Regions from separate parts of the Thiocapsa rosea genome, predicted to be linked through region 1. Evidence: predicted binding sites of a transcription regulator. Region 1 holds the regulator's gene; each other region holds the start of a gene.
The links. The regulator sigma-54, encoded in region 1, starts transcription at its own class of promoters, with help from an activator protein. The targets are predictions, from matches to a motif close to TGGCANGNTNCNTGCTT.

Region 1 (7,425 bases):
GGGCGACGTCCATCTCGACGTGAGTGTCGCAAGCGAGGCCTGTCCGCTCGGCCTCGCCCCGACCTCGAGCACGACGGCAACCCTGGTGATGGGCGATGCGCTGGCCATCGCCCTGCTCGAGAGCCGCGGCTTCACCGCCGAGGACTTCGCTCGCTCCCATCCGGCCGGCAGCCTCGGACGCCGTCTGTTGCTGCACGTCGGCGAGGTCATGCATCGCGACGAGCAATTGCCGTCGGTCCCTCTGGGCACGACCCTGCGCGCCACACTTGAAGAGATGTCCCGCAAAGGCTTGGGCATGAGCGCCGTGGTCGACGACGAGGGACGCCTTGCCGGGATCTTCACCGACGGCGACCTGCGACGCGCCCTCGACCGCGGGATCGATGTCCATCGCACCGCCATCGACACCGTACTGACCCGCAACTGCATCACGATCAAGGCCGACGCCCTCGCCGCAGAGGCCCTGCGTCTCATGGAGTCGAAATCCATCAACGCGCTGCTGGTCATCGACGACACCGGCCGACCCGTCGGCGCATTGAACATGCACGATCTGCTGCGCGCCGGGGTCATGTGAGGGAGCCGTCCAGCCGTCCAGCCGTCCAGCCGCCAGCCGCCAGCCGCCAGCCGCCAGCCGCCAGCCGCCAGCCAAAAGCTGACACCCGGAAGCTGAAAGCTGAAAGCTGAAAGCTGAAAGCTGAAAGCTGAAAGCTGGAGGCCGGAAGCTGGAGGCAGGAGGCAGGAGGCAGGAGGCAGGAAGCAGGAAGCTAGAAACCCGAGGCTCCCCGCCCCACCGAATCGACACCCAAGAGGACTGACCCCATGCACGACATCCTCGAACGCGCCGCCCGGATCCGCCTGGTCATCTTCGACGTCGACGGGGTGCTGACCGACGGCAGTCTCTATCTCGGCGACGACGGCCAGGAATACAAGGCGTTCAACTCGCGTGACGGACACGGCATGGTGATGCTCCGGGAGAGCGGGGTTCAGATTGGAATCATCACGGGCCGGACCTCGCAGGTGGTCAGTATCCGCATGAAGAGTCTCGGAGTGGAGCACCTCTTCCAAGGCTGCCGCGACAAGCTCCCGGCCTACGAGGCGCTCAAGCGGGAGCTGTCCATCGACGACGAGGCCATCGCCTATGTCGGAGACGACCTCGTGGATCTGCCCGTCATGCGCCGGGTCGGACTCGCCGTTGCGGTCGCCGACGCGCACCATCTGGTGCGCGGCCATGCCCATCTGTGCACCCAAGCCCGCGGCGGTCGCGGGGCTGCGCGCGAGGTCTGCGAGCTGATCATGGAGGCGCAGGGCACTTGGGCGCGGATCCTCGCCGACACACCATGAGCGGACGTCTTCGGGTCAGCGACCTGCCGATCTGGTCCGCACGTCAGTGGATGCTCGCTGTCTTCTTCGTCGGCTCCGGGCTCTTGGGATGGTGGCAGCTGCGCCCCGAACCCGAGCCGGCCGCACCCGCGGTCGAGCGTGCGCGGCTCCCGGATTATGTCGTGGCACGCTTCAGCGCCGTGGAGACCGACGACACGGGCAAACCGAGCCGACGCTTGGTCGCCGAGGAGCTGCGCCAATATATCGAGGAGGATCTCTCTGAGCTGGATCGCCCGCGCATGACACTCTATCAGCGTGAAGGCGAGACCGAAGCCGAGCCCTGGCGCGCACGCGCGGACAGCGGGCTGGTCCTCCCCGGCGGCGACGAGGTCCGTCTCGAGGGCGCCGTGGAGCTCGAGCGCAAGGGCGACGCGAGTCGGCCCGCCACCCGCATGGAGACCGAGCTGATGCGCATCTGGCATAAACGGGCCTTCGCCGAGACCGATCGCGCGGTCCAAGTCACCAGTGCGTCGGATCGGCTGAACGCGACCGGGATGCGCCTCTGGTACGAGGAGCCCGTACGTGCCCAGTTCGACGGACGCGCGCATATCTTTATCGCACCCGAGCAGACCGAGACGCCATGAGCGAGAGAGGAATCGACAACCGGCGGTGCCGGGGCACTGCCCCGGCCGCGACCCTGGCCTTCGTCATGGCCCTCGCGTGCGCCCCGGCAGTGGCGCTCGAGGACGATGCAAGCCAACCCATCTTGATCGAAGCAGACGATGTCGAGGTCCTGGAGGCGGAGAACACCAGCATCTATGTCGGCAATGTCCAGGTCGACCAAGGGAGCATGCGACTCCTCGGCGATCATGTGACCGTTTATCATCGCGACGACCGCCGCCCGCGCTTTATCATTGCGCTCGGCGCGCCGGCCAGCTTCAAACAGCTCCTCGACAACGACGAGGGCGAGGTCCTGGCCTTCGCCAAACGGATGGAATACGACGCCGACAAGGACGAGCTCACCCTCATCGAGGACGCCTTGCTGATTCAGGGGGCCGACCGCGTCGCGAGCGAGCGCATCGTCTACGATCGCGCCCGTGCCCATTTCCGCGCGGGAGGCGGCGGACGGGTCAAGATCACCATCACGCCGGAGGGAGAATGAGGCTAAACCGCGTCCGAGGCGACCGATGACATCCGATCGGAAACCACCCTTGAACGATCCAAAGAGACTCGGCGGAGACGCGGTTTAGGATGAAGGATTCTATTGCGGATTCCGACTTAGGCTCGGGCTCGGGCTCGACGACACTGCGCGCGGAGCATCTGAAGAAGAGCTATCGCGGTCGTCAGGTGTTGCGCGACGTGAGCGTCGGCGTGGACGCCGGCGAGGTCGTGGGCCTGCTCGGACCCAACGGCGCGGGCAAGACCACCTGCTTTTATCTGATCGTCGGACTCATTCCGGCGGACGAGGGCCGCATTGCGCTGAGCGGGCAGGACATCACCCTGAAACCCATGCATGCGCGCGCGCGCGCCGGACTGAGCTATCTGGCACAAGAGCCCTCGGTGTTTCGCAAGCTCAGCGCGCGCGACAACATCCTTGCTATCCTGGAGGCGCGCGGCGACCTGTCTCGGGCCGATCGCAATCTGCGCTGCGAGCGCCTGCTCGAAGAGCTCGGGATCGCCCATGTCAGCGGCTCGCTCGCGCTCAGCCTCTCTGGCGGGGAGCGACGGCGCCTCGAGATCGCGCGTGCGCTCGCGGTGGACCCCCTGGTGATGCTGCTCGACGAGCCCTTCGCGGGCGTCGACCCCATCGCCGTCGGGGACATCAAGGCCATCGTGTCGCATTTGCGCGATCGCGGGATCGGCGTGCTGATCACGGATCACAACGTCCGCGAGACGCTCGATATCTGCGACCGGGGCTACATCATCAGCTCCGGGTGCGTCATCGCGGCCGGCACCCCCGCGCAGCTCCTGGCCGATCAGCAGGTCCGCGATGTCTACCTCGGCGCGGATTTTTCCATGTAGGTGCGAACCGGGAGGTACCTCGAGATGCGAATCGGTTGGCTGCTCTTTCCGAGATGTTGGGTGTAAGATGAGATCCTGCCCCGGCTGATGACGCCTTCACCGGACTGAAACGGCTAGAATCGACCAGCATTGGCCATGGCGGTCACCTGATCGAACACCTCGAAAAGCGCATCCGCGATTCATGAAGCAATCCATCCAGCTTCGGCTCGGCCAACACCTGACCATGACGCCTCAGTTGCAGCAGGCGATCCGTCTGTTGCAGCTCTCCACGCTTGAGCTCCAGAAGGAGATTCAGGAGGCGCTGGACACCAACCTCATGTTGGAGGAAGGCGACGACGCGGATCGCTTCAACGTCGCCGAGACGCAGCAGTCAGGCACGATTCAGAGCGAGGACATCGAAACACCTCGGGTCACCGTCGAGCAGTCGATCGACCGCGAGATCCACGCCGAATCCAACGAGATGCCCGAAGAGCTGCCGGTCGACACACTCTGGACCGACGTCTTCGACTCCCACCTGCCGAGCACCTCGCACGGCTCGGACGACGGCTCGGACTACGATCCCTTTGCCCAGCAAAGCCGCCCTCAGACCCTGCTCGACCACCTCGCCTGGCAGCTCAATCTGTGCAGACTGAGCGAGCGCGACAACATGATCGCCCAAGCGGTCATCGATTCGATCGACGCCGACGGCTATCTGCGCATCGATGTCGAGGAGCTGCTCCTGACCATCGATCACCCCGAAATCAGTGCCGAGGAGGTGGAGGCTGTCGTTCACCGCGTTCAGTCCTTCGACCCGCCGGGGGTGGGTGCCCGCAACCTCCCGGAATGTCTGCTGATACAACTCAGTCAGCTGCCCCCCCAAACACCTTGGCGGAGCACCGCGACGGCGATCTGCCGCGACGGGTTCGAGTATCTGGCCAAGCGCGATGTCGCCTCGCTGGTCCGTCAGCTGAAGGAATCCGAGGACACGGTCGCAGGTGCGCTGGCGTTGATCCGACGGCTCAATCCGCGCCCCGGAAGCCTGATTGCCGGCACGCCGGCCCAGTATGTCGTCCCGGATATCTTCGTGCGCAAACGCGAGGGCCGATGGTCGGTCGAACTCAATCCCGACTCGATGCCTAAACTCAGAGTGAACGCCGACTACGCGCGCCTGATCCGACGCGCCGATCAGAGCGCGGACGGCGTCACCTTGAAGAGCCATTTGCAGGAGGCACGCTGGTTCATCAAGAGCCTGGCCAGCCGCAACGACACGGTGCTGCGCGTCGGCGCGAAGATCGTCGAGATGCAGCAGGAATTCTTCGAGCACGGGGACGAGGCGATGAAACCGATGGTTCTGCGCGATGTCGCCGAGGCATTGGAGCTTCACGAGTCGACCGTATCCCGAGTGACCACGCAGAAATACATGCACACGCCGCGGGGAACCTTTGAGTTCAAGTATTTCTTTTCCTCGCACGTCAACACCGCTTCCGGCGGCGAATGCTCGTCGACCGCCATTCGTGCCCTGATCCGCAAGCTGATCGCCGGCGAGTCCGCGCGAAAGCCCATGAGCGACAGTAAGATCGCCCAAGAGCTCGGCGATCAGGGGATCAATGTCGCGCGGCGAACCGTCGCCAAGTACCGCGAGGCCATGGGGGTTCCACCCTCGAACGAGCGCAAGCGCCTGGATTGACAGGCCGTTTGAACCATAAGGAGTCACAAGATGCAGATCAACCTGACGGGTCATCACATCGACGTCACCGATGCGCTGAAAGGCTACGTCGACACGAAGTTCGAGCGCCTTGCGCGGCACTTCGACCACGTCATCAACGCTCACGTCATCCTGAGCGTCGAGAAGCTTGCCCAAAAAGCGGAGGCCACACTGCACATCAACGGCAGCAAGGTCTTTGCCGACTCGGTCCACGAGGACATGTATGCCGCAATCGACGGGCTGATCGACAAGCTCGATCGTCAGGTCCTGCGCCACAAGGAGAAGAAGAGCGATCATCGCGCAGCGAGCCCGAAGGTCAGCGAGATCGAGGAGTCGGATCAGACCTGACGCACCGGCGTTGTCAGAACGCCGCTGATACCTTCGAGGGGCGCTCTTGCCCCGTCGGAGGCGTTCAACGAACGGGATCGGGCACGAGGCCGGCATGCGGGATCGCCGGCCTCTGCCAGACATCCGAGGATAATCAGCATCCATGACCACACGCCCTTGCCCGCCGTCGCTGCGCGGACATCGATCCAAGAGCCACCAGCTGCAGCGCTGCGCGCCCGCAGCGCACGGGAGCCGATACCGATGCTCAGCCCCGATCTAATCAACGAGGCCCGTATCGGTCACGGCCTCGAGATTTCCAGCAAGAAGCGTTTGCTCGAAACCCTTGCCGAGCTACTCGCCAACGACCACCCCCGTTTGAGCACGGAGAGCGTCTTCGAGCGCCTCCTCGAGCGCGAACGCCTCGGCAGCACCGGACTCGGTCACGGTGTCGCCCTGCCCCATGCCCGGATCAAGGAGGTCTCTCAGGTGATCGGGGCCTTCGTGCAAACCGCCCGCGGGGTGGATTACGATGCAGCCGACGGCGAGCCGGTCGATCTGGCGTTCGCGCTCTTGGTTCCCGAGACCGCGACCGAGGAGCACCTGCAGCTGCTCGCCTATTTGGCAAGTCGCTTCAGCGAGTCGGCAACCCGCGCACGTCTGCGCGATGCGAGCTCGCCCACGGCCATTCTGGACCTTCTCAGAGCGACCTAGCCGTCAAGCGCGGCCGCCGGCGATGATCGAAAGTCTTCAATCCCTGATCTCGCAGACCGGGCCGCGGCTCAAGCTGCGCTGGCTCACGCCCGAGCCGGCGAGCCCGCGCCCGTTGCGCGGCGAGGATCCGGGACGTTCGAGGCAGTCGCTGATCGGCTCTCTGAACTGCATTCATCCCAATCGCCTGCAGGTCATCGGACACGCGGAGCTGCTCTACCTAGCAGAACTGGGCCGGACCGCCTTCGGCGAGACCGTGGAGAGGCTCTTCTCGGATCGTCCGACCGCCGTCATCTTCTCCGACGGCATCGACCCGGAGCCCGCCTTTCGAGAGGCCGCCGAGCAGACCCTCACGCCGCTGCTCGGCTCCTCCCTCGGCGACGAGGAGCTGATCAATCACCTGCGTTATTTCCTCACCCATGCCCTCGCCGAGCGCCGCACGGTGCACGGGGTCTTCATCGAGGTCCTGGGTATGGGCGTTCTGCTGGTCGGCGATCCGGCCGTCGGCAAGAGCGAGCTGGCGCTCGATCTGATCGCGCGAGGACATCGGCTCATCGCCGACGACGCACCCCGTTTCGCACGCATTGCCCCCGAGACCTTGGAGGGCACCTGCCCCGAGGCCCTGCGCGATTTTCTCGAGGTCCGCGGCCTGGGGATTCTCAACATCCGCGCCATGTTCGGAGAAGGCGCCGTCGTGCGCAGCAAGACATTGAACCTGATCATCGATCTTCAGCCGCTCGACAAACATCAACTCGAGTCGATCGACCGGCTCAGCGGCAGCCTCTCGGTGCGCAACATCCTCGGGGTTGCCGTCCCCAAGATCACGATGCCGGTCGCACCCGGCCGCAACCTGGCGATCCTGGTGGAGGCGGCCGTGCGACACCAGATTCTGCGCATTCGCGGATACGATGCCGGCGTCGATTTCATCGACCGCCAGGCGCGTGCCATCAGCATCGATCGACCCGACCCGCCGAGATCACCGTCATGACGCAAGCACCGGCAGAGGAACAGGCACGCGAACGACTGCCGAACGTCGGCAAGCCGATGAGGCTCGTCATCCTCAGCGGCCTGTCCGGCTCGGGCAAGAGCGTCGCGCTTCACACCCTGGAAGACGTAGGGTTCTACTGCATCGACAACCTGCCGCTGTTCTTGTTAGAGAATCTCGCCCTCGGGCTGCACGAGGGGCTGGATGATGCCTTCACCATGACGGCGGTCGGGATCGACGCCCGCACCAGTCCGAGCAGCGGCCCGGACGAGCTGCGACACCTTCCCGAGCTGGTGCACTCGGCGCGCGAGCGCGGCATCGGCTGCGATGTCCTCTTCCTCGACGCCCAGACCGAAACCCTGATCAAGCGCTTCAGCGAGAC
Region 2 (7,425 bases), 670 kb from region 1:
AGCCCGCCGAGCAGGATGAGCAGGGCCGAGGTCTCGCCCATGCTGCCGGCGATGGTCCCGACGGCGCCCGAGACCAGGTGGGCGATGCCGGGGATGATCTCGGACAGACTCATGCCCTGACTCAGCTCGGTGCGGACATGGCTGAGAAGGGTCGCGCCCGAGACGGCATCGAAGCCCGGTTGACCGAGACTGATCCCTACACTCTGCATCAATCCCGGTGCATCGGCGGAAAACAGCGGCATGGGCTGGACATAGTTGGTCATCTCCAGGGGAAAGGAGATCAACAGGGCCACCCGCGCCACCATCGCCGGATTAAAGAGGTTTTGACCCAGTCCGCCGAAGACGTGCTTGGCGACCACAATCGCGATCACCGCACCGATCGCGCCGATCCACCAGGGTGCCCAGGGCGGCAGACTCACCGCAAGCAGCCAGGCTGCGAGCAGTGCCGAGCCGTCGAGCAGGTAAAGGCGCTGGGGCTTGCCGGCGAGCTTCAGACAAGCCGACTCGGCAAGAAGCGCGGTCCCGATCGTGGCGAAGAAGAGAAAGATCGCCGGCCAGCCGAACTGCCAGAAGCCGAAGAGGGTCGCCGGCAAGAGCGCCAGCATCACCAGGGCCATGGTGCGCTGAATGCTGCTGCGTTCGTGGGCGAAGGGGCCGGCGCTCGAGGCCGGTGTCTCGATCTGCATCTCAGGCCTCCGCCGTCGTAGCCGGCGGCTCGGCTGCCGCACCGGGTGTCATGACCGCGGCATCGGCTGCCGCACCGGGTGCCATGACCGCGGCATCGGCTGCCGCTGTCTCGGCAGCCTTTTTGGCCGCCGCCTCGCGCTTGCGCTTGGCCATCGCCTCGCGCTTGGCCTGCTTGATCGCCTCCATCCGGGCGGTGCGCTGCGCGGCCAGCCGCTTGGTCTCGGTCATCTTCTGCTTGGCCCGCCCCCGCGCGGCCATCTCGCCCTTGGCATAGTTGAAGTACTGCACCAGCGGGATATGGGCCGGGCAGACATAGGCGCAGGATCCGCAGCCGATGCAGTCCATCAGGCCGAGGCTCACGGCACCGTCCAGATCGCCTGCCCGCGTGTGGGCGGCCATGTCGAGCGGGACCAGTCCGCAGGGACAGGCCTGTACGCAGGTCGCGCAGCGGATACAGGGCATGGGCTCGTGCCGCGCCACCTCGGCCGTCGTGAGCGCCAACACGCCGTTGCTGCCCTTCACCATGGGGACGCGCGTGCTCGGCAGCGGTTGGCCCATCATGGGTCCGCCGCTGATCAGCTGTGCCGGCTGCTGGGCGAATCCACCGCAATGCTCGAGCAGATCCTGCACACGCGCTCCGAGAGGCACGCGCAGGTTACCCGGGCGCGAGACAGCACCGCCGCTGACGGTCACCACGCGCGAGACCAGCGGCCGACCCAAGCGCAGCGCCTCGTGGACCGCGAAGGCGGTGGCGCCGTTGTGCACGACCACGCCGATGTCGGCGGTCAGTCCGCGCGCCGGGGTCTCGCGACCGGTCAGGGCCTGCACCAGATGTTTCTCGGACCCCATCGGATACCGCGTCGGCAGACGGGCGATGCGGATCCGCGGATCCATCGAGGCGGCCAGCGCCATCGCGGCCTGCGCCTCCGGCTTGTTGTTCTCGATGGCGACGATGATCCGGTCGACCCCCAAGGCGTGCGCCATGATGCGGATCCCGTCGATGACCTCCTCGGCTTGCTCGCGCATGAGCCGATCGTCGCAGGTCAGATAGGGCTCGCATTCAGCCCCGTTGATCACCAGGGTGTGCAGACGGTAGCGGGTACGCAGATTGAGTTTCACCGCGGACGGGAAGGTCGCCCCGCCCATCCCGACGATGCCGGCCGCCGCGACCCGCGCAGCGATCTCCTCGGGCGCGAGTGCAAAGGGATCGGGAACACCTTGAATCTCGTCGGACCAACGATCCTCGCCGTCGGGCTTCAGGGTCACGGTCCGTACCGAGAGCCCCGAGGCATGATGCGCCGGGTAGCTGCCGACCCCCATCACCCGACCCGAGGTCGGCGCGTGAACCGGCGCCGAGATGGCGCCCTGGCTGAGTGCAAGCAACTCGCCCTTGGCCACCTGCTGACCACGCTGCACGGCCGGCTTGGCAGGCGCGCCGATGTGCTGTTGCAGTGGAATATGCAACAGCGCCGGCATCGGCAGATTCTCGATCGCCTGACCGGCCGCGAGGTGCTTGTTGTCATGCGGATGCACGCCGCCGCGGATCTTGAAGAGTTTCATAGTCGGGCCTTTCTTACCTCTGCGTCACGATCTTTAGGGCGTTGCGCGGGAGTGCTTCCTGCCTCCGGCCTCCTGCCTCCTGCCTCCTGCCTCCTGCCTTCGACTAAACCGAAGCTGGCGGCTGGCGGCTGGCGGCTGGCAGTCGAACGGCTCACCCGGCCAGCCTCATGCCGCCAGCGCGCTCGGCTTCGTCCAATACCAGGTCTGTAGGGTCGGCGTGACCGGACGCATCTCGATGCATTCGGTCGGGCAGACGTCGAAGCACAGCTCGCAGCCGGTACAGGCATCGGCGAAGACGCTGTGGATCATGTTGTTGGCCCCCATGATCGCGTCGGTCGGGCAGCGCTTGAAGCACTTGCAGCAGCCGATGCAGAGGTTCTCGTGGATGTGCGCGATCGCCGGCGCCTTGTCGGCAACGCCGGACAGGTCGACACTGACCCCGAGCACACCCGCGAGCTCCTCCGCCAGCGCGCGTCCGCCAGGCGGACAGATGGTTACGGGGGCTGCACCCGAGGCGATCGCGTCCGCCGCCGGCGTACATCCGGGGTAACCGCATTGACCGCACTGGGAGCCGGGCAGCAGCTCGACGACCCGCTCGGCGAGTGGATTGCCCTCGACCTTCAGGTAGCGCGCGGCGAGGCCAAGGAGCCAGCCCAAGATCAAACCGAGAGTCGTAAGGCTGAAGATCGCGGCAATCATCGTAGTGTGTCTCGATTAAGAATCCGTCATGCCGATGGCGGCCGGCTACGCGGCCAGGGAGCTGCCGGTCCGATGCCTTCCGAAACCCGACCCGAACCCTGTGGGCATCCGTCTCGAACAGCGTCGTGGCCGAGCAGCGAGCCGCATCCATCGATTTTTCATCCTCCGGAACGCGTCCTGCGACGGCCATTGACCGCACAAAAGATCAAGCGCGTCTTCGATCCTTGCCTGTCGCGCCGGTCGCGTTCCGGAGTTTCACGCCAGCCCGGCAAAGCCCATGAAGGCCAGCGACAAGAGCCCGGCAGCGATAAACGCGATCGGCGTTCCGCTGAAGGCCGCCGGGACCTGGGCCAGCGCCAGTCGCTCGCGCATGCCGGCGAAGAGCAACATCACCAAGGTGAACCCGAGCGCCGAGCCGAATCCGTAGAGAACGCTTTGGAGGAATCCGTGCTCCTCTTGAACATTCAACAGGGCCACGCCCAGTACGGCGCAGTTGGTGGTGATCAGCGGGAGGAAGATCCCCAGCACCTGATAGAGCGCGGGCGAGAGCTTGCGCACGGCCATCTCGGTAAACTGCACGACCGCAGCGATCACCAGGATGAAGGTCAGGATGCGCAGGAAGCCGATATCCAGCGGCTGGAGCACAAACCATTCGAGCAGCCAGCTCGCGACCGCGGCCAAGGTCAGCACGAAGGTGGTGGCCAATCCCATCCCCAAGGCGGAGTCGAGCTTGTTCGACACGCCCATGAAGGGGCAGAGCCCCAGGAACTTGACCAGCACGACGTTGTTGACCAACGCGGTGCCGAGAATCAGCATCACATACTCGCCCATACGGTGAACGCCCTTGCGTCGCGACCTTGATGTCACGGCATCAGCAAATGCGGTGCCAGCTGCCGAATGGGACGCGCGTACCGGGCCGATCCACGATCGCTCCAGGAGCTGCCGGACACTGAAATATCGTCTCATCATCAATGGATTGACGTCCCCGGGAAGGCGGGTGGAACGGAACAGTCGACATCCCGCAGGCGCGGCCGGCGTCCTCCCGGGCGTGATACCTTCGAAGCCGGGCTGTCGCGGTGACAACAGAAATCCCGGTTGCAGTCGCATGGAAATGTCGTAAAACTGACAGGGGTATCGACAGAGGCGAAGGCGCGGCACCGCCGAGAATGCTGCGCCGTCCGAGCAGACCCGGGATCGTCCCTCTAGAGCGGCCCGCATCTGTCGGCGATGGCATCGCAATTGCTGTAGAATTTCCTTACGAACAGGATTCAGGAGAGCGCCGTGCCGGTCCGAGAAGCCCCGGGCACCGTCCAGCAGGTCGTCATCAACGCGCTCGGCGAGTTTTTAGCCTCGCCGCCCGACGGGACCCCGATCGAGGTTGTCGAGGCGCTGACGCTCATGGGGGGTAATGCGCTGGATCCGCTGCCTCCTCGACTCTTCTTCGAAGCGGTCGAGCAGTCGCCCGTGGCCATCTCCATCACGGACCACAAGGCGGCGATCCTCTACGCGAATCATGCCTTCGAAACCTTGACGGGATACAGCCGCGAGGAGGTCCTGGGACAGAACGAGTCGATCCTCTCGAGCAACGCGACGCCGCTGAGCGTCTATCAGCAGCTGTGGCGAACCATCCAACGCAAAGAGACCTGGACCGGCACCCTGGTGAACCGCACGAAGGCGGGCCTCGACTATCTGGCGGAGCTGATCATCTCCCCGGTTCTGGATCGCGACGGGGATCTTCAGTACTTCCTCGGGATGCATCGCGACGCGACCAAGGTCCACGAGCTCGAGGGGGCGCTGCGTCAACAGAAGGCCCGCATCGAGACCGTCCTGGATGCGGCCCCGGTGATCGTCGTCCTGCTCGACAGCAAGGGCCGGATCATCCTGGACAATCAGGAATACAAAAAGCTGCTCGGGGATCTGCGCGGCAAAGAACCGGCCGATGTCCTTCGCGCGGCGGTCAGCGAGCAGCTCGGCGTGGATGCCTTTGCGGCCTGTTTGGAGGGGCGCGGCTTCAAGGATGTCGAGGTCGCCATCGAGATCCCCGGTTCAATGGGACCACGCTGGTTCGCCTGCTCCGGGACACCGGTCGAGGAGAGCGACGCCAGCGCCCGGACCTATTTCGGTCGCCAGGTCCCCGGTGACCGGCGCCTGTTGCTGCTCGCAAGCGAGGTCACCGCACGGCGGCGCGAGATCGAGCGCGCCCATCTGGAAAACCTGCGCGCCCGACTCGCCGAGCAACAGCTGATGCACGGGATGCGCGAGGCACTCGCTGCGGCCATCTATCAGATTCAGGTGCCGCTCAACGTCATCAACGCCGCTGCGGCCATGGTGCGCGGCGGTGCCGGCAACGTCGACACCCTCGCCGGGATGCTCGACCAGATCAGCGTCTCCGGCGCCAAAGCACTCGCGACCCTGACCTCGGCACTGCCCGAGGAGCCGCGCGAGGCCGGGGTCATGGTCAACGTCAACGAACTCCTGCGCCAGGTCCTGGAGCTGGAGACCGACCGCCTCTTGGCCACCGGAATCGTGGTCGACTGGCGCCCGGCGCATGTTCTACCCGAGCTGCCTGGCCACAAGAACCAGCTACGCGCCTTGTTCAAGCACCTGATCGACAATGCCATTCAGGCACTCTGCGAGACCAACCGCGCGCACCGCGAGCTGCGCCTGACCACCCGCCGGGTCGACGAGGCCGTTGAGGTCGAGATCGAAGACAACGGCGCGGGGATCCCGGCCGAAGACCGCTATAAGGTCTTCGAGCCCTTCTACATCGGTTGGCGCAACCGTCGCGGCAAGGCCGGTATGGGTCTCGCGCTCAGTCAAGAGATCGTCAACGCCCACGGAGGCAGTATCGAGGTCGACCCGACGATGACCGATGGCTGCCGCATTCGCCTGTCACTGACCGCCGTCCCCGACGACGACTGAGCTTGCACGAACCCTCATGAATGCCGACTATCCCGTCCCCGGCAGCGCCGAGCAGGCCTGCCGGTTGGATCTGCTCGAATCCCAACTGGGCGCACTCTTCGAGGTGAGCTCGGTGCTCAGCCGTTCGCTCGATCTGCGCCAGACCCTGAGCGAGGTGCTCGGCGTCCTGCACGAGCGCGGGCGCCTTCAACACGGGATGGTCAGTCTGCTGAGCGAGGATCGCGGCGAACTCTTGATCCGCGCGCTTCACACCGACGACCCCCACGCGACCGACCGCATCGCCTATCAGCCCGGCGAGGGCGTGATCGGCAGCATCCTCTCCCGGAATCGGCCCTGGATCGTGCCGCGCATCGGCGACGAGCCACGCTTCCTCGATCGACTCAGTCTCTACGATCCGGACCTGCCCTTCATCGGTGTCCCGATCCGACTCGGCGAAGGCGGTGCGATCGGGGTCTTTGCGGCCCAGCCTCCCGTAGCCGACGGGCTGCTCGAGGAGCGTGCACGTTTTCTGGAGATGGTCGCCAATCTGATCGGCCAAGCGGTGCGTCTGGCCCGCAGCGTCGAGGCCGAGCAACAAGCCTTGCGCGAGGAGCGCGACAAGCTCCGCCGCGAGGTCAAAGGCACTCACGGATTCGACAGCATCATCGGACACACGGACACCATGCGCCTGGTCTTCGATCAGGTGCGCCAAGTCGCGAAGTGGAATACGACCGTCCTGATTCGGGGCGAATCGGGCACCGGCAAGGAGTTGATCGCCAACGCCATCCATTACAACTCGCCGCGCGCCCGTGCCGCCTTCGTCAAGCTCAACTGCGCGGCCTTGCCCGACAATCTGCTGGAATCCGAGCTGTTCGGGCATGAGAAGGGCGCCTTCACCGGCGCGATCAGCCAGCGCAAGGGTCGGTTCGAGCAGGCCGACGGCGGCACCCTCTTTCTCGACGAGATCGGCGAGATCACGCCTGCCTTTCAGGCGAAACTGCTGCGCGTGTTGCAGGAGGGCGAGTTCGAACGGGTCGGCGGCGGTCGCACCCTCAAGGTCGATGTCCGCGTCATCGCCGCGACCAATCGCGACCTCGAGGCCGAGGTACGTGCCGGCGAATTCCGCGAGGATCTCTATTATCGCTTGAATGTCATGCCCATACGCATGCCCGCGCTGCGCGAGCGCATCGAGGACATCCCGGACCTCGCCCGCTTTCTCGTGGAGAAGGTCTCGCGGATGCAGGGACGCGAGCTCTCGATCACCGACAGCGCCCTGCGCATCCTGATGCGACACGACTGGCCCGGCAACGTCCGCGAGCTCGAGAACTGCATGGAGCGCGCCGCGGTCATGAGCGAACAGGGGGTCATCGATCGCGCCGTGATCGAGCTGACGGGTCTGAACGTGGCCGCACTCGCGAGCGAGCCGCTCCCGGCCACGCCTGCGAAGATCTCCACGATCGACTTCAACGACCCCGACATCGACGAGCGCGAGCGGGTGATCGCCGCGTTGGAAGAGGCCGGCTGGGTCCAGGCCAAGGCCGCACGACTGCTCAACATGACGCCGCGTCAGATCGCTTA
Region 3 (7,425 bases), 400 kb from region 1:
CGACGTCGGCGTGCTCGAAGTTGTAGGCGGACTGCTCGACCTCGTTTTGATGATAGACATCGCCGTAGGTGACGACGCCCGCCGGGGTCTGGCTCCAGATCAGATCGTAGACGCTCTCCACACCCTGCAGGTACATGGCGATCCGTTCGAGGCCATAGGTGATCTCGCCGGTCACCGGCCGACAATCGATACCTCCCACCTGCTGGAAATAGGTGAACTGCGTCACCTCCATCCCGTTGAGCCAAACCTCCCAGCCGAGCCCCCAAGCACCCAAGGTTGGGGATTCCCAGTTGTCTTCGACAAATCGGATATCATGCACGAGCGGATCGATCCCGAGACGGCGCAGCGAGTCGAGATAAAGATCCTGAATCTCGAGCGGCGAGGGTTTCAGCACGACCTGGTATTGGTAGTAATGCTGGAGGCGGTTCGGATTCTCGCCGTAACGCCCGTCGGTCGGTCGACGCGAAGGCTGGACGTAGGCGCTGCGCCAAGGCTCTGGCCCGATGGATCGCAGAAAGGTTGCCGGATGGAAGGTTCCCGCGCCCACTTCCATGTCGAGTGGCTGAAGGATGACGCATCCCTGCTCGGCCCAATAACGCTCGAGGGCAAAAACGAGGCCCTGAAAGGTCGAGACATCCTCGCGATCGAGACTCAAGATCGTACTCCTTCGGCCCAGTGTTGACGAAAATCCAGCAGTATAGCGCCGAACGGCGAGATCGCGCCAAAGTTACAGCGATCGCCGATGGCCTCCGATCCGCGATGGCGTGTCGCCGCGGCCGCCCGTGCGCGCAAAACGCGCCATCGCCTGGTACCCTAGCGCAATCGACCGCTCGAATCCTCGGCCCCGAGCCGGCCTCCAAACGCAACCTTGATTCCTCCCGCCATGCGCACGCCCAAAGACGCGTCAGCCGAACGCCGCCACGCCGTGACGCACACGGCCGTCGTCGGGGCGGCGATCAATCTCGTGTTGTCCGTCGTGAAGATCATCGCAGGGGTATTCGGACACTCTCAAGCGCTGGTTGCCGACGGGATCCATTCACTCTCGGATCTGCTGTCCGATCTGCTGGTCCTGTTGGCCGGTCGCCGAGCCAGTCAGGGACCCGATCACGATCATCCGTACGGGCACGCCCGTTACGAAACGGTTGCAACCCTCCTGCTGGGTTTGCTGCTCATCGCGGTGGCGGTCGGCATTGCGTGGGATTCCATCGAGCGCCTGTTCCAGCCGGCGGCCTTGCTCCAGCCGGAGCCATTGACCCTGCTTGCGGCTCTGGCATCGATCCTGGTCAAGGAATGGCTCTACTGGTGGACGCTCGGCTATGCCAAGCGGGTCAAGTCGGATTTGCTGCGCGCCAACGCCTGGCATCATCGTACAGACGCGGTTTCTTCAGTGGTCGTACTGGTCGGGATTGCCGGGACCATGGCGGGCTTGGCCTATCTGGATGCGATCGCAGCCGTCGTGGTCGCGATCATGATTGCAAAGATCGGTTGGGAGCTCGGCTGGGAAGCGATCAATGAACTTGTCGATACCGGGCTGGAATCCGAGCGGCTGAACGCGGTCAAGGAGACGATTCGCTCGGTCGGAGGCGTGCGCGATATCCATATGCTGCGCACGCGCCGCTATGCCGGACAGGTTTCGGCCGACGTCCACGTCCTGGTCGATCCCCTCGTCAGCGTCTCCGAAGGGCATATGATCAGCCTTCTGGTGGAGCATCGGCTCAAGCGTGAGATCGACGAGATCACCGATGTGACCGTACATATTGATCCCGAAGACGACGATCGGTTTCCTCCCCCGGTCGGCCTTCCGCTCCGAGCCGAGGCGCTTGCTCGCCTCGCGTCGCTTTGGTCGGCGATTCCGGAGGCAAACGAGCGTGAACGAATGGTCTTCCATTATCTCCGAGGCCAAATCGATATCGAGGTCCATTTTCCGCTTGCCGCGTGCCGACGACAGGGTGCGGATGTGGCCGCTCTGCGCGAGCGGCTCGCCGCAGCGATCAAGGACGAGCCGGCCTTCCGCGATGTGCGCATCCTGTTCGGGTAACTCAACCGCGTCCAGAGCGAGATGCTCACTTTCGAGTGAATTCGACGCTTGGTGCATCCACGACCCTTCGCGGGGATGCGGTTTAGCGCACAATAACGGTGCGTTTTTTTTCGCCGAGCCTCATTGAGGTGCATCCATGCCGGAGCCGGCGACGTATCGCCTTGCCGCCAGCTCCTCGTCGGTTGGTCTCGGGCGGCCGCGATCAATCCGAGACGCGTGCTGCTCCAAAGATAACCTTGTTTAAACAATGCTTTGATGGTGCATCGGACCAATAGAGGCGTACGGATCCAGCCAGGGGGAGGCACCGCAAGATGTTTTGGCTCGGTAGATGCTAGACGGCCCGGAGGTGATCGACAGCGCCGGTCGTCTCCGGTCTCTAGACCCGACCCGGAGAACACCCATACACACCGAATCACCGCGACCCGCCGACCCATCGCGAGTCGTGCAGCCCGAAGGGCGACCTGCTAGGCTCCGAGCGGCCTCGGTGCGCCCGAAGGCGACAGACCTATCATGCCGCCGTCCGGCCATGTATCCCCCGAACCCACAGCAGCGGAGAAATCCCAAATGACAGACGTGATCAAAATGATCAAGGACAACGACGTGAAGTTCGTCGACCTTCGCTTCACCGACACACGCGGCAAGGAGCAGCACGTCTCCATGCCAGTGCGGGTGGTCGACGAAGACCTCTTCAAGGACGGCAAGATGTTCGACGGCTCGTCGATCGCGGGCTGGAAGGGCATCGAGGCGTCGGACATGGTCCTGATGCCCGAGCCCTCCACCGCCGTGTTGGACCCCTTCACGGACGAGAACACCCTGATTATCCGCTGCGACATCCTGGAACCCGACACCATGACCGGGTACGAGCGCGACCCGCGCTCCCTGGCCAAGCGCGCGGAAGCCTATCTGAAGTCCACCGGCATCGCCGACACGGCCTACTTCGGCCCAGAGCCCGAGTTTTTCATCCTCGACGATGTGCGCTGGGGCGCGGAGATGAGCGGCGCCTTCTACAAGATCGATTCCGAGGAGGCCGGCTGGAACTCCGAGCGCGTCTTCGCCGACGGCAACATGGGGCATCGCCCGAGCACGAAAGGCGGTTACTTCCCGGTCCCGCCGGTTGATTCGCTCAATGATATCCGCGCAGCCATGTGTCTTGCGCTCGAAGAAATGGGTGTGCCGGTCGAGGTCCATCACCACGAAGTCGCAACCGCGGGCCAATGCGAGATCGGCACCCAGTTCGATACCCTCGTATCCCGCGCAGACAAGAATCAAATCACCAAGTACGTCGTCCAGAACGTCGCACATGCCTACGGCAAGACCGCGACCTTCATGCCTAAGCCCTTGGTCGGCGACAACGGCAGCGGCATGCATGTGCACCAGTCGCTGAGCAAGGACGGCCAGAATATCTTTGCCGGCGACAAGTACGCAGGCTTGTCCGACACGGCCCTCTACTACATCGGCGGTATCATCAAGCACGCCCGCTCTCTCAACGCCTTGACCAACCCCTCCACCAACTCGTACAAACGATTGGTGCCGGGCTTCGAGGCCCCTGTGATGCTCGCCTATTCGGCGCGCAACCGCTCCGCCTCCGTACGCATTCCCTATGTCGCCAGTCCCAAGGGTCGTCGGATCGAGGTCCGTTTCCCGGATTCGACCTGTAACCCCTATCTGGCGTTCGCCGCGATGATGATGGCCGGCCTGGACGGCATCCAGAACAAGATCCATCCCGGCGATGCCATGGATAAGGATCTCTACGATCTGCCGCGCGAAGAGGCGAAGGCCATCCCGACGGTCTGTCACTCGCTGGATATGGCCTTGGAGCATCTGGACAAAGACAGGGAATACCTCACCGCCGGTGGCGTCTTCACCGATGATCTGATCGACGCCTATATCGCTCTGAAGATGGGCGAGGTCACCCGCATCCGGATGACCACTCACCCGGTCGAGTTCGACATGTACTACAGCCTCTAGAACAGGGCTGCTCTCGAGCATACCGACAGAGGCCCCTCCAGGGGCCTCTGTCGTTTTCGGTTGAGCCCTAAATCCCGGTCGACTATTCTTCGACCATGATCAGACACGCGTTCGCCGTCCTCGCTCTCTTAACGCCCTTGGCTTGGAGCGCCGAGATCTTTCGCTGGGTCGACGCCGACGGACGCACCCACTTCTCGGATCGACGGCCTCCGGATGCGGCGGCGCAGCGCATTGTTCCCGATACGGGTTCGGTCGGCGACTCCACCCCCGATGGCGCGACGCCGTCGGATGATGTGCCGCTTCTCGGACCCTACGCGGCCTTCGACATCCTGACACCGGCCGCCGGTGCTGTCCTGCTGCAGCAGACCGATACACTCGAGATCCAACTTGAGCTGGAGCCGCCGTTGCTCGAAGGCCATCGCCTCGATCTCATGCTCGATGATCGCGCGGTCCCCGTCGAGGCGGGATCGACGCGGTTTCAAATAAAGGGCGTCGGTTTCGAGGCACACCGTATCCAAGCGCGCGTGCAGGATGCGCTCGGAATGGTGGTCGCGACGACTCCGTCGCTTGAGCTTGAGCTGCGCCAATCCATTCCCCCCGGGGTATTGCCCTAAGCCTGCCTGATTGCACTGACTTTCCCGAACGACCGAGCCGATCTGCGATGGTATGCTTTTCGCATGTCGTCGGTGTCGAAATGGACGCCAGAGTCCGCGTGTCGCGCCGTTTGTCTGCGTAAGCCTCCCGCAGCCCGACCGTCGACGTTACACCCTCCGTCTTCGCGTGCGCCCTCGGTCACGCGCGACCTTGTCAGCCGTTCGGATGAGAGATCATGAGTATTCAGCCAGCCCCGAAGCCGGCCCTAGAGCGGACGATCCTCGATCACCTGAACACGGCCGTCCTCCTGTTCGATAAGGACTTACGTCTTCTGTATATCAATCCCGCGGCCGAGATGCTCTTCGAGATCAGTGCTCGACACATGATCGGACACCATGCACTCAACCTGCTTCCCTGCCCCGACCACCAGGTTGAAGCGCGTTTGAAGGCCGCTTTGGAGTCGCGTCACCCCTTTACGGAGCGCGAGATCAATGTCGTTGCCGGCGACGGGCGCACCAAGACGGTGAACTGCACCGTCCTACCGCTGCACCATTTTGATGCACACGATCAAGTGCTCGTCGAGCTCGCTCAGGTCGACCGTCAACTCCGGATCACCCGTGAGGAGCATCTGCTGTCTCAGCACCAGGCCACCCAAGCCCTCATCCGCGGTTTAGCGCACGAGATCAAGAACCCGCTCGGCGGATTGCGCGGCGCCGCGCAGTTGCTCGAGCAGGAGCTTCCAGATCCCGGGTTGCGTGAATACACGCGAATCATCATCGACGAGGCCGACCGACTCCAGGATCTGGTGAACCGGATGGTCGGCCCCAGTCGCTTGCCGCGCCGAGCCTTGGTCAATATCCACAATGTCCTCGAGCATGTCCGTGGACTCATCCTCGCGGAATCACCGACCGGTCCGCGCGTGCAGCGCGACTATGACCCGAGTATCCCGGATTTCATGGCCGATCAGGACCGCTTGATTCAGGCCTTCCTGAACCTAGCTCGCAACGCCGCCGCCGCGGCCGGAATGACGGGTCGGATCGAGCTGCGCACCCGCGTTTTGCGTCAATTCACGATCGGAAACCGTCGTCATCGCCTTGTGCTGCAGGCGCAGATTCGTGATAACGGACCCGGAATCCCGCTGGAGATCGAGGATCGAATCTTCTTTCCGATGGTGTCGGGCCACCAAGGCGGTACCGGGCTGGGCCTACCCATCGCCCAAGAGCTGATCAGTCAACATGGAGGTCTCATCGAATGCGAGAGCCGGCCGGGCGAGACCACGTTTTGCGTCTATCTGCCGTTGGAGACGGACTATGAATAATCGCGAGCCCAAGGTCTGGGTCATCGACGACGACAGGTCCATCCGATGGGTGCTCGAGCGCGCACTGCGCAAGGCTGAGATGCACGTGACGTGTTTCTCCAACGGGGTCGGTGTCATGGAAGCGCTCCAGCGCGAGCAGCCGGATGTCATCCTGACCGATATCCGTATGCCCGGAATCGACGGGTTGGATCTTTTACGGCAGGTCTCGGCCCGCTATCCCGGGTTGCCCGTGATCATCATGACCGCACATTCCGACCTCGACAGCGCGGTGTCGGCCTTTCATGGCGGTGCCTTCGAGTACCTGCCCAAGCCCTTCGATCTCGACGAGGCCGTCGGACAGGTCAACCGTGCGTGCCGGCGCGGTCGCGAGGAGCGCTCCGAAGAGATCGTGATGACCAAGGCGCCGGATATCATCGGCGAGGCACCTGCCATGCAGGAGGTCTTTCGGGCGATCGGCCGACTTGCGCGCTCCAACATCACGGTTCTGATCAACGGCGAATCCGGAACCGGGAAAGAGTTGGTGGCACGCGCACTGCACCGCCACAGTCCGCGCAGCGATCGACCCTTCATCGCCTTGAACATGGCCGCAATCCCAAGGGATCTTCTGGAATCGGAGCTGTTCGGTCACGAGCGCGGCTCCTTTACGGGTGCCCAAAGTCGGCGCGAAGGGCGGTTCGAGCAGGCCGACGGGGGAACCTTGTTCCTCGACGAGATCGGCGATATGCCTGCCGAGCTTCAAACCCGACTCCTGCGGGTGCTCGCCGACGGCGAGTTCTACCGCGTCGGCGGCGTTGCCCCGACGCGGGTCGACGTGCGGATCATCGCCGCGACGCACCAAAACCTTGAGGAATTGGTTCGGCAAGGCCGTTTTCGCGAAGACTTGTTCCATCGTCTCAACGTCATCCGGATTCATCTCCCCGCGCTGCGCAATCGGCGCGAAGACGTTCCGGTGTTGATGCGGCACTTTCTCGCCCAGGCGGCCCTGGAGCTGACGTGCGAGCCGAAGGTGCTCGCGCCGAGTGCGATCGATCACCTGAAGCGGCTTGACTGGCCCGGCAATGTTCGCCAGCTTGAGAACACCGCTCGCTGGGTGACCGTCATGGCCTCTGGCAAAGAGATTCACGCCGAGGATCTGCCGCCCGAGCTCAACGCCTCGTTTTCCGAGCCGGCTCGCGATGAGCCCTGGGAGACGGTGTTTCGCCGCTGGGTCCGTCAGAGCCTCAAACAGGGCCAGGGTGCCTTGCTGGACACGGCCATGCCGGTGTTCGAGCAAATCCTCATCCAGACCGCCTTGGAGCATACCGGCGGGCGTCGGCAAGAGGCTGCGCGACTCCTCGGCTGGGGACGCAACACCCTGACACGCAAGATCAAGGAGCTGCAGCTCGACATCGAGATCGACCCGGAAGAGCCCTCGGCGGATGAGGATTCAGCTCGGAGCCCCCAAATCACTTAGGCGCAGCCAATCCAATCCAACACACGACGCATACCGCGCTAAGCGCGGTTTAAA
Region 4 (7,425 bases), 4.0 Mb from region 1:
CGCGAAGAGGATGGCGTCATTGGTCCGGCCCATGGCGGTCACGAAGTCCGGCGCGGGCGGTGGCAAAGGGGCGCTGCCCATCCCGTCTCGGATGGCTGCGAGATCGAAACCGAGCGCATGGGCCTTGTGCAGTGCGACCTCGAGGACGCGGGCCACGATCTGGACGGTCCCGGCCAGGGTTCGGGTGGGCGTGAGGATCAACGTCAGACCGGACGGCTCGATGCCGCAGTCGCGCGCGATCTTCTCGACCAAGGGTTCGGGCGGGATGCGGTCGACCTCCAGCACCAGGCTGGTCTGCTCGGCGCGATCCCGATACCCGAGCTCCGCGAACAAGGGTTCCTTGAGGGCTAGCGACCGACCGGGTCCGGACCCCAGGGCATGGAAGCTGCCCTTGCCCTCGCCGTGGCTCAGGCTCCAGCCCGCATATTGCGAGCCGAGGCATGCCAGCACGGGGTTGGTCGTGATCACCTCCACGCCGATCGCCCAACCGCCCGGCGCCCCGCCGGTGCGCAGCCCGACCTGTCCCAAGCCGCCGAGACAAATCTCGGCGATGCGGCGTCCGGCCTCCAGCCCGCCCGCGGCGGAGGTGCCGGCATCGATCAACCGGCAACCGTTGTCGAGTCGATGCACAAGGAGTCGCAAGCGATCGGCGTCCGCGACGAGGTCGTCGACAAGGGGCGCACTCAGCCTGTTGATGCTGGGTTGGTCCGGGTTCATGTCGCAAGCTCGCTCCCTGTGTCGGCCTCTTGCGTGTTACCGATGCGGGCCAGGATGTCGCATGAACGCAGGGACAGTTGGACCTCGACCTCCGCGTCGCTCGGGCCGGAGGCCATGACGGTGCAGAGCGGGGCGCCTCGGTCCACCTGGCTGCCGGCGACCGGACGGTCCCGGCACCAGTCCGGCCAGCAGAGCCCTGAAGGTATCCGAAGGTCATGGGGCGCGTAGATGACCTGTTGCCCGCTCACGTCGATGCCGGAGCCAGGCGCCACGTCGGGGAGCGTTCCCAGGCAGGCGCGAATATGGTGTCCGATCCAGCCCCCCTCGCATGACCCTTCGTAGAGCGCGAGGGTCGCGGAAGGGCGCGGGTTGAGCTCGAGGAGAAAGGGCCGTCCGTCATGCAGAATAAAATCCAGGTTGTTCACCCCGCGCAGCCCGAGGGCGCCGACCAGCGTCGCGGCGGCACGTTCGATCGATGACCGCGCGGCCTCGTCCGGGGCGGTTTGGGTGATCGCGCCGCCATAGAGGAAGGGCAGGTCCGGATCGCTGCTTTCCACCAGCAGGCGGTTGTAACCGATAACCGCCAGGATCTCGCCGTCGGCGATGAAGAGGAGCGACATCAGGCGACCCGCGAGGAAGCGTTGGAAGTAGTGCGGATCCCCCGGAGGTCGGTCTCCGACGCGCCAGGGACGCACCCCGAGACCGCCACAGCCGCCTGGCATCTTGATCAACCAGGGCATCGGGTCGTCCGCGTCAGGCGGATCCCAACGAGACTCCGGGTAGTCGACCTCCAAATCGTCAAGTAGCGCGAAGAAGGCTTTCGGCGTACCCACTAGCGCCAGGACCTCCGGGTCGTTTCCGAACAGCCGCAGTGTTCCGGTCAGTCCGGACAACACCGAAGGCGATGCCTCCAGGCCGGCCCCGAAAACGATCCCGGCGCCCTGATCCAGCAAGGGCAGACGCGCGATCTCGGCCGTCAAGTGCTCGGGGTCCAGGCCCTGACCGAGCATCCCGATCCGGATGCAGGGTGCAAGCGCTCGGGTATCCTCGTCACAGAAGGCATCCAGCACCCGCACACCATAGCCGCCGCGCACCGCCGATTCGGCCAGCGCGCGGGCGCTGTTGGCGATCAACACGAGCTCCGTGGGCTCAGCCCGCATGTCGGCGCGCCGCCTCGAAGGCCTCGTCGAGACCGAGGTACTGGGGTGAGCCGGAGTCGTGCATCCGTCGGAGCAGACCTTGCTGAACCTTGTATTTGATGTTGCCGACCGCGAGTGCGCCGATGCCGACCGCGCCCCCGGGGGAGGCCGCCAGCACAACGGCCTCGTCATTCACCCCGACGCCCTCGATGCCCGCGGGGGGGACTGCGTTGACATCGCAGGCGACCTTCAAGCGCCCGGCCGCCGAGATGTGCGGCTTGCCGAGCACCTGCACGCCGGCCGCTGCGGCATTGAAGATCACGTTGGCCTGCGTCATCAGATCCATCAGGTGTTCATCGTTGCTGCCATCGGCGGCGAACAAGGTCACGCCGTAGCGCTCCTCACAAGTCTGGACCGCAGCCTCGGCTCGCGCCAAGCCCTGGTGGCTGACAATCAGTGCGTCGGCGCCGGCGCGTGCGGCCAGGATCGCTGCCGCGGAGCCGACCGGCCCGGTGCCGCCGAAGACCAGGATACGTCGCCCGCTCAGTCCGCCCGGCGGGTCTCGGAGCAGCTGTGCCTCGACACTTGCGACCATGGCTGCGGCGGTCGTAAAGGCGCCGCTGGGGTCGGCGAAGACCGAGACCTCGAACGGCGGCACCATGGCCGCGCGCGCCGCCGTGAGCATGTCCATCGCCAGATGGATATCGCGTCCGCCCAGAAAGATGCCGGTACGCGCAACGCCCTTGGGTCCGCGCGAGAAGATGGCGTCCTGGACCAATGCGGAGACATCGTCCAGGGTCACCCCTGTGTAAGGGATACAGGCGTCCCAGCCGGCATCGTAGGCCATGTTGACGTCGAAAGGGCTGAGGTTACGGGCCGGCGTGAACATGTGTAAGAGATAGGGTTTATCCATCGGTTGCTCCGACCTTTTCGGTCCGCCGTCGGGTCATCATCTGTGGGTGCGCCTCAATTGCAGGGGTGTATGCACCGGATTCAGAGCGGCACCCAGGTTGCGTCCGGTGACGATCCGGAAACGCAGTGGAGCCAGCTCGCCGAAGTGCTGATTCAATCCCTGCTCCAACCATCGGGCTTGATACTCGTCCGGCGCCAGGATGAAGCCGGTAGGCCCCCATGAACTCTGGCCGATCCCGGCGAAGCCTTTGGCGGCAGCCCATTGCAGCGCCGCCGCGACCCGAGGCGACGCGAAGCGACCGCCTTGGGCCGGCGCAAAGTGTTCGCCGATTACTCGCTGGATTTCCCCGATGCCTTCGGCGACGGGATCCAGGTGTCGCTCGATCAGGCCCGGTACGACCTGCATCAAAAGGACTCGACACAGACGCCCAGCCGCATCGTCGGGGAACAGCGGGAGTGCCTTGAAGGCGCGGACCTCCCGGTCGCCGTGCAAGCCTTGACCGCGTTGATCCAGCACCAACAGGATTCTCCAATCCTCCGGGAACGGGAGACGCAGAGCCACGGGGGGAACCTCCCCTCGCTCGGCGCGGCCGCAGTCGACGATGAACCCGCCCTTTTCGAATGCACCGATCCCGATTCCGGAACGTTGGCCGCGGCCGAGCGTTCGTGCAAGAACCCTACAATCCGTGCCCTCCGCGTGGATCTCGGGATAGAGTCGCTCCAATGCGGTTCCTACGGCCAACGCGATCTGGGTGCCGGATCCCATTCCGGTGTGCTGCGGGGTGATTTCCTCGATGTCGATCCGGACACCGCCGCTGAAGCCTCGCGCCTGTATGAGCGCTGTTGCGAACGCGATGGCGCGATCGGCGCCCGGACCATCGGCGCTGATGCCTTCCCCACGTTGCGCACGCAGGCGAGTTGCGAAACCATCGATCGTCAGTCCGAGACTACCGAAGCGCCGGCCCAGCCCTCCGTTCAGATCCAGGAATCCGAGGTGAAGTCGGGCCGGCGCCTCCACGTCGATGGCGTCGAATCGGCGGTTGGGCATGTGGCGTCGCGACTCCTGTAGATTCCAATGTTAAGGAGGCTGAAAGCAAATTCCATACCTATCCCGCTTGATTTGACACTCGCTCGGCGGGGCCTGCGCTTCTTCGGGCCACTGCCCGCCGCATGCGGAGCGTGGCGCACCCGGTCTCGATCTGGTCTTGGTTATGGTGTCCCGCCCTTGACTCACTGTGTCACGACCGCGGTGCCACATCGGCTGCATCGCGGATTCGAGAAGACGCGGCGGTCCGTGTCGTCATTGCCTGCCCGCTGCGGGAGGAATGGCTCAAGGGGTGACGTCGCTGGCGGCCCCGCAGGTTTCGGTCATCTGGCGTGATTGGTGCTATGACCCGTAGCGGGTCGACCGGTTGCCCGCTCGACCGCCTTGCAGTTGGTCTTGCCGACAATTCGGATCGGATTTGTTATTCACGACCCCGATGCGACCGTGGATTTGGTCGGCTCGACTACCCGGCCCGCGCAGGGCATCGAACCTTCAGCGCAGAGAACACCATGTGGAATGCCGAACCGGCCGGTCGCCGCGATAACCTGACGTGCCCTTTCTGCGGTCTGGCCTGCGACAATCTGCGAGGCGCCGGCGACGGTCATCTTGTCGAGCCGACCGGATGCCGTTCGGCCGATGATGCCTTCTCGAGTATCGCGCATCTGCCCCCATCGACACCCGCGATTCGGGGCCGACCGGTACCCCTCGTCGAGGCACTCCAGCATGCGGCCGGGCTGGTTCATGCGGCCCATGCTCCGCTGTTCGCAGGGTTGGTGACGGATGTGAACGGCATGCGGGCCGTATTGGACCTCGCCGATCGTTGCGGTGCCGTGCTGGATCACCACAACGGCGATGCGCTCTTCCGCAACCTCCTCGTCCTCCAGGACGGCGGTTGGATGACGACCACCCTGACCGAGGCGAGAAACCGTGCCGATCTCATCCTGATGGTCGGCAACCAGTGCCTCCGAGAGTTTCCGCGTCTCATCGAACGGGTGCTGGTCCCGACTGAAGCCTTGTTCTCGTCCCCGGAGGACCGGCGTCTCGTATGGCTCGCCCCCCCGGACGCGTCGCCGGTTCCGACAGCACTTCAAGCACTGCAACCCATCCGAATCCCGGTCGCGCTCGAGGATTTGGCGGGCGTTGCGGGCATTCTGCGAGGCATGCTCTCGGGCCGCCCGGTGCGTAGCGATGCTGTTTCCGGGATCCCGGGCGGTTCGCTGGTGGATCTGGCTGAGCGACTGCGCGTCGCTCGTTATGCCTTGGTCATCTGGGCGGCCGCGGAGCTCGATTTTCCCCATGCCGAGTTGACGGTCCAGGCGCTGGTCGAGCTAGTTCGGGATCTGAACGAAACCACCCGCGCCGCCGCGTTGCCCTTGTCCGGGACGCTCGGAGATCTGACGGCCAGCCAGGTCTGCACCTGGCAGATCGGCTATCCCTTGCGGGTAGGCCTGCAACAGGGTCGTGCGACCTACGATCCCATGCTCAACCGATATCAGGATCTGATCGCCCGCGACGAGTGCGACCTGCTGGTGTGGGTTGCTGCGCTCCCGACGCCGTCTGGACCTCCCCCGAGCGTTCGACCCACCATCCTGTTGGGCTACCCGGGGATGAGTCTGGACTGGACGCCGGAAGTTTCCATCCCGGTGGGCCTGCCCGGTATCGACCATCCCGGACATTGGTATCGCACGGATGCGTCTTGCCCGCTGCCTCTGGGACGAATGCGGGACCTGGGCCTGCCGTCGGTGGCCGAGGTCATCGCAGGTTTGAAGGAGCGGCTGCCGTGCTGACCAAGCTCGCCGGCGGCCGCCTGTTCGATCCGGCAAACGGGGTCGACGGCGAGGTCCGCGATCTCTACATCCGCGACGGCCGCATCCTGTCCGAGGCGCCATCGGGGGAAGTCCCGCAGCGGACCTACGCGCTCGACGGAAAACTCGTCATGGCCGGCGCCATCGACCTTCACACCCATATCGGCGGGGGGAAGGTCAACATCGCCCGTACCATGTTGCCGGAGGATCAGCGGGCCCATGTGCGTCCACGCACGGCCCTGACCCGCTCGGGCGGCGGGCATGCCGCGCCCGCGAGCCTGGCCGCGGGCTATCGCTATTCCGAGATGGGCTACACCACCTGCTTCGAGCCGGCGGTGCTGCCCATCAATGCGCGGCAGGCCCATATGGAGATGGCCGACACCCCGATGCTCGATACCGGCGGATACGCCTTGCTCGGCAATGACGATCTGCTGCTGCAACTCATGAGCGAGGGCGCGAGCCAGGAGACGATCAACGACTATGTCGCTTGGACCCTGCGGGCGACTCAATGTATCGGAATCAAGGTCGTCAATCCGGGCGGTATCAGTGCTTTCAAGTTCAACGCCCGGTCGCTGGACGTCGACGAGCGGCACCCGCACTACCCACTGCGTCCTCGCGACATTCTGCGCACCTTGAGCCGGGCGATCGCGGAGCTCGGGGTTCCGCATCCGCTCCATGTGCATGCGAGCAACCTCGGGGTGCCCGGAAACTACAGCGCCACCTTGGCCACCATGGACGCGGCGGAAGGTTTGCCGATCCACTTAACCCATATCCAATTCCACAGCTACGGGACGCAGGGCGATCTCCATTTTTCCTCGGCTGCCGCCGAGATCGCCGAAGCTGTGAATCGGCGCCGCAACGTCAGCATCGACGTGGGTCAGGTCATGTTCGGCCAGACCGTGACCATCTCGGGCGATACGATGCACCAGCATGCCAATCATCGCCATGCCCATCCCGGCAAGTGGACCTGCATGGACATCGAGTGCGAGGCGGGCTGCGGGGTCGTGCCCTTCCGTTATCGCGACAAGAACTTCGTCAATGCACTCCAATGGGCGATCGGCCTCGAGCTCTTCCTCATGGTGGACGACCCCTGGCGGGTCTTCCTCACGACCGACCACCCCAACGGCGCCCCCTTTACCAGCTACCCCAGGCTGATTCGCCTCCTGATGGATCGGGGCTTCCGCAACGAGCAGCTCGCCCGGATCCACCCGGAGGCCGCTGCCATGAGCTGTCTGGGATCCCTGCAACGGGAGTACAGTCTCGACGAAATCGCCATCATGACCCGGGCCGGTCCTGCCCGCCTCCTCGGACTGACCGACCGGGGACATCTGGGCGGCGGCGCACGTGCCGACATCACGGTCTATCATCCGCTGGCGGACCCCGAGCAGACCTTCGCGCGGCCCATGCTGGTCTTCAAGGCTGGTGAGGTCGTGGTGGAGGAGGGGGCCATCGTCCGTGTGGTGCGAGGGGCGACCCAGGTCGTGCGCCCCGAGTACGACCGGGCTATCGAACAGCGCGTCTCGGACTGGTTCGACCGCTATCACACGATGAGCTTCGACAACTTCGCCATCTCCGACGACGAGATGGCGGAAGGTATCGGCAGCCCGATCGAGGTCCATGCCTGCCGGCCGCGAGGTGGCGTATGAGGCTCAACGGCATCCCGATCGACGACACCTTCGCCGAGGCATTCGGGATGACGGCCACGCGCCTGATCATCACCGCGCTGAACCCCCATTGGGCACGTGTGGCGGGTGAGACCATGACCGGCTTTGCGACCTCGGTCATCGGCTGCGGGGTCGAGGCCGGG

Region 2: nifL (nitrogen fixation negative regulator NifL) is a predicted target of sigma-54. The motif match lies at 4,175-4,191, and genes of this name have one in related genera.
Region 3: glnL (nitrogen regulation protein NR(II)) is a predicted target of sigma-54. The motif match lies at 4,669-4,685, and genes of this name have one in related genera.
Region 4: BDD21_RS22840 (formylmethanofuran dehydrogenase subunit B) is a predicted target of sigma-54. The motif match lies at 4,142-4,158, and genes of this name have one in related genera.

What each region holds. Positions count from the first base shown of each region.
Region 1 covers NZ_RBXL01000001.1:1,185,310-1,192,734, forward strand. The annotation lists gene BDD21_RS05450 (KpsF/GutQ family sugar-phosphate isomerase) at 1-571, shown strand, start outside; gene kdsC (3-deoxy-manno-octulosonate-8-phosphatase KdsC) at 817-1,338, shown strand; gene lptC (LPS export ABC transporter periplasmic protein LptC) at 1,335-1,961, shown strand; gene lptA (lipopolysaccharide transport periplasmic protein LptA) at 1,958-2,479, shown strand; gene lptB (LPS export ABC transporter ATP-binding protein) at 2,569-3,339, shown strand; gene BDD21_RS05480 (RNA polymerase factor sigma-54) at 3,521-5,005, shown strand; gene hpf (ribosome hibernation-promoting factor, HPF/YfiA family) at 5,036-5,371, shown strand; gene BDD21_RS05490 (PTS sugar transporter subunit IIA) at 5,612-6,061, shown strand; gene hprK (HPr(Ser) kinase/phosphatase) at 6,084-7,046, shown strand; gene rapZ (RNase adapter RapZ) at 7,103-7,425, shown strand, end outside.
Region 2 covers NZ_RBXL01000001.1:1,858,493-1,865,917, reverse strand. The annotation lists gene BDD21_RS08425 (RnfABCDGE type electron transport complex subunit D) at 1-686, opposite strand, end outside; gene rsxC (electron transport complex subunit RsxC) at 688-2,247, opposite strand; gene rsxB (electron transport complex subunit RsxB) at 2,413-2,946, opposite strand; gene rsxA (electron transport complex subunit RsxA) at 3,202-3,777, opposite strand; gene nifL (nitrogen fixation negative regulator NifL) at 4,228-5,868, shown strand; gene nifA (nif-specific transcriptional activator NifA) at 5,885-7,425, shown strand, end outside.
Region 3 covers NZ_RBXL01000001.1:1,585,753-1,593,177, reverse strand. The annotation lists gene glyQ (glycine--tRNA ligase subunit alpha) at 1-655, opposite strand, end outside; gene BDD21_RS07280 (cation diffusion facilitator family transporter) at 884-2,038, shown strand; gene glnA (glutamate--ammonia ligase) at 2,603-4,006, shown strand; gene BDD21_RS07270 (DUF4124 domain-containing protein) at 4,102-4,620, shown strand; gene glnL (nitrogen regulation protein NR(II)) at 4,836-5,918, shown strand; gene ntrC (nitrogen regulation protein NR(I)) at 5,911-7,371, shown strand.
Region 4 covers NZ_RBXL01000001.1:5,135,430-5,142,854, reverse strand. The annotation lists gene mch (methenyltetrahydromethanopterin cyclohydrolase) at 1-717, opposite strand, end outside; gene BDD21_RS22855 (ATP-grasp domain-containing protein) at 714-1,850, opposite strand; gene BDD21_RS22850 (NAD(P)-dependent methylenetetrahydromethanopterin dehydrogenase) at 1,867-2,769, opposite strand; gene BDD21_RS22845 (beta-ribofuranosylaminobenzene 5'-phosphate synthase family protein) at 2,806-3,816, opposite strand; gene BDD21_RS22840 (formylmethanofuran dehydrogenase subunit B) at 4,323-5,600, shown strand; gene BDD21_RS22835 (formylmethanofuran dehydrogenase subunit A) at 5,594-7,264, shown strand; gene fhcD (formylmethanofuran--tetrahydromethanopterin N-formyltransferase) at 7,261-7,425, shown strand, end outside.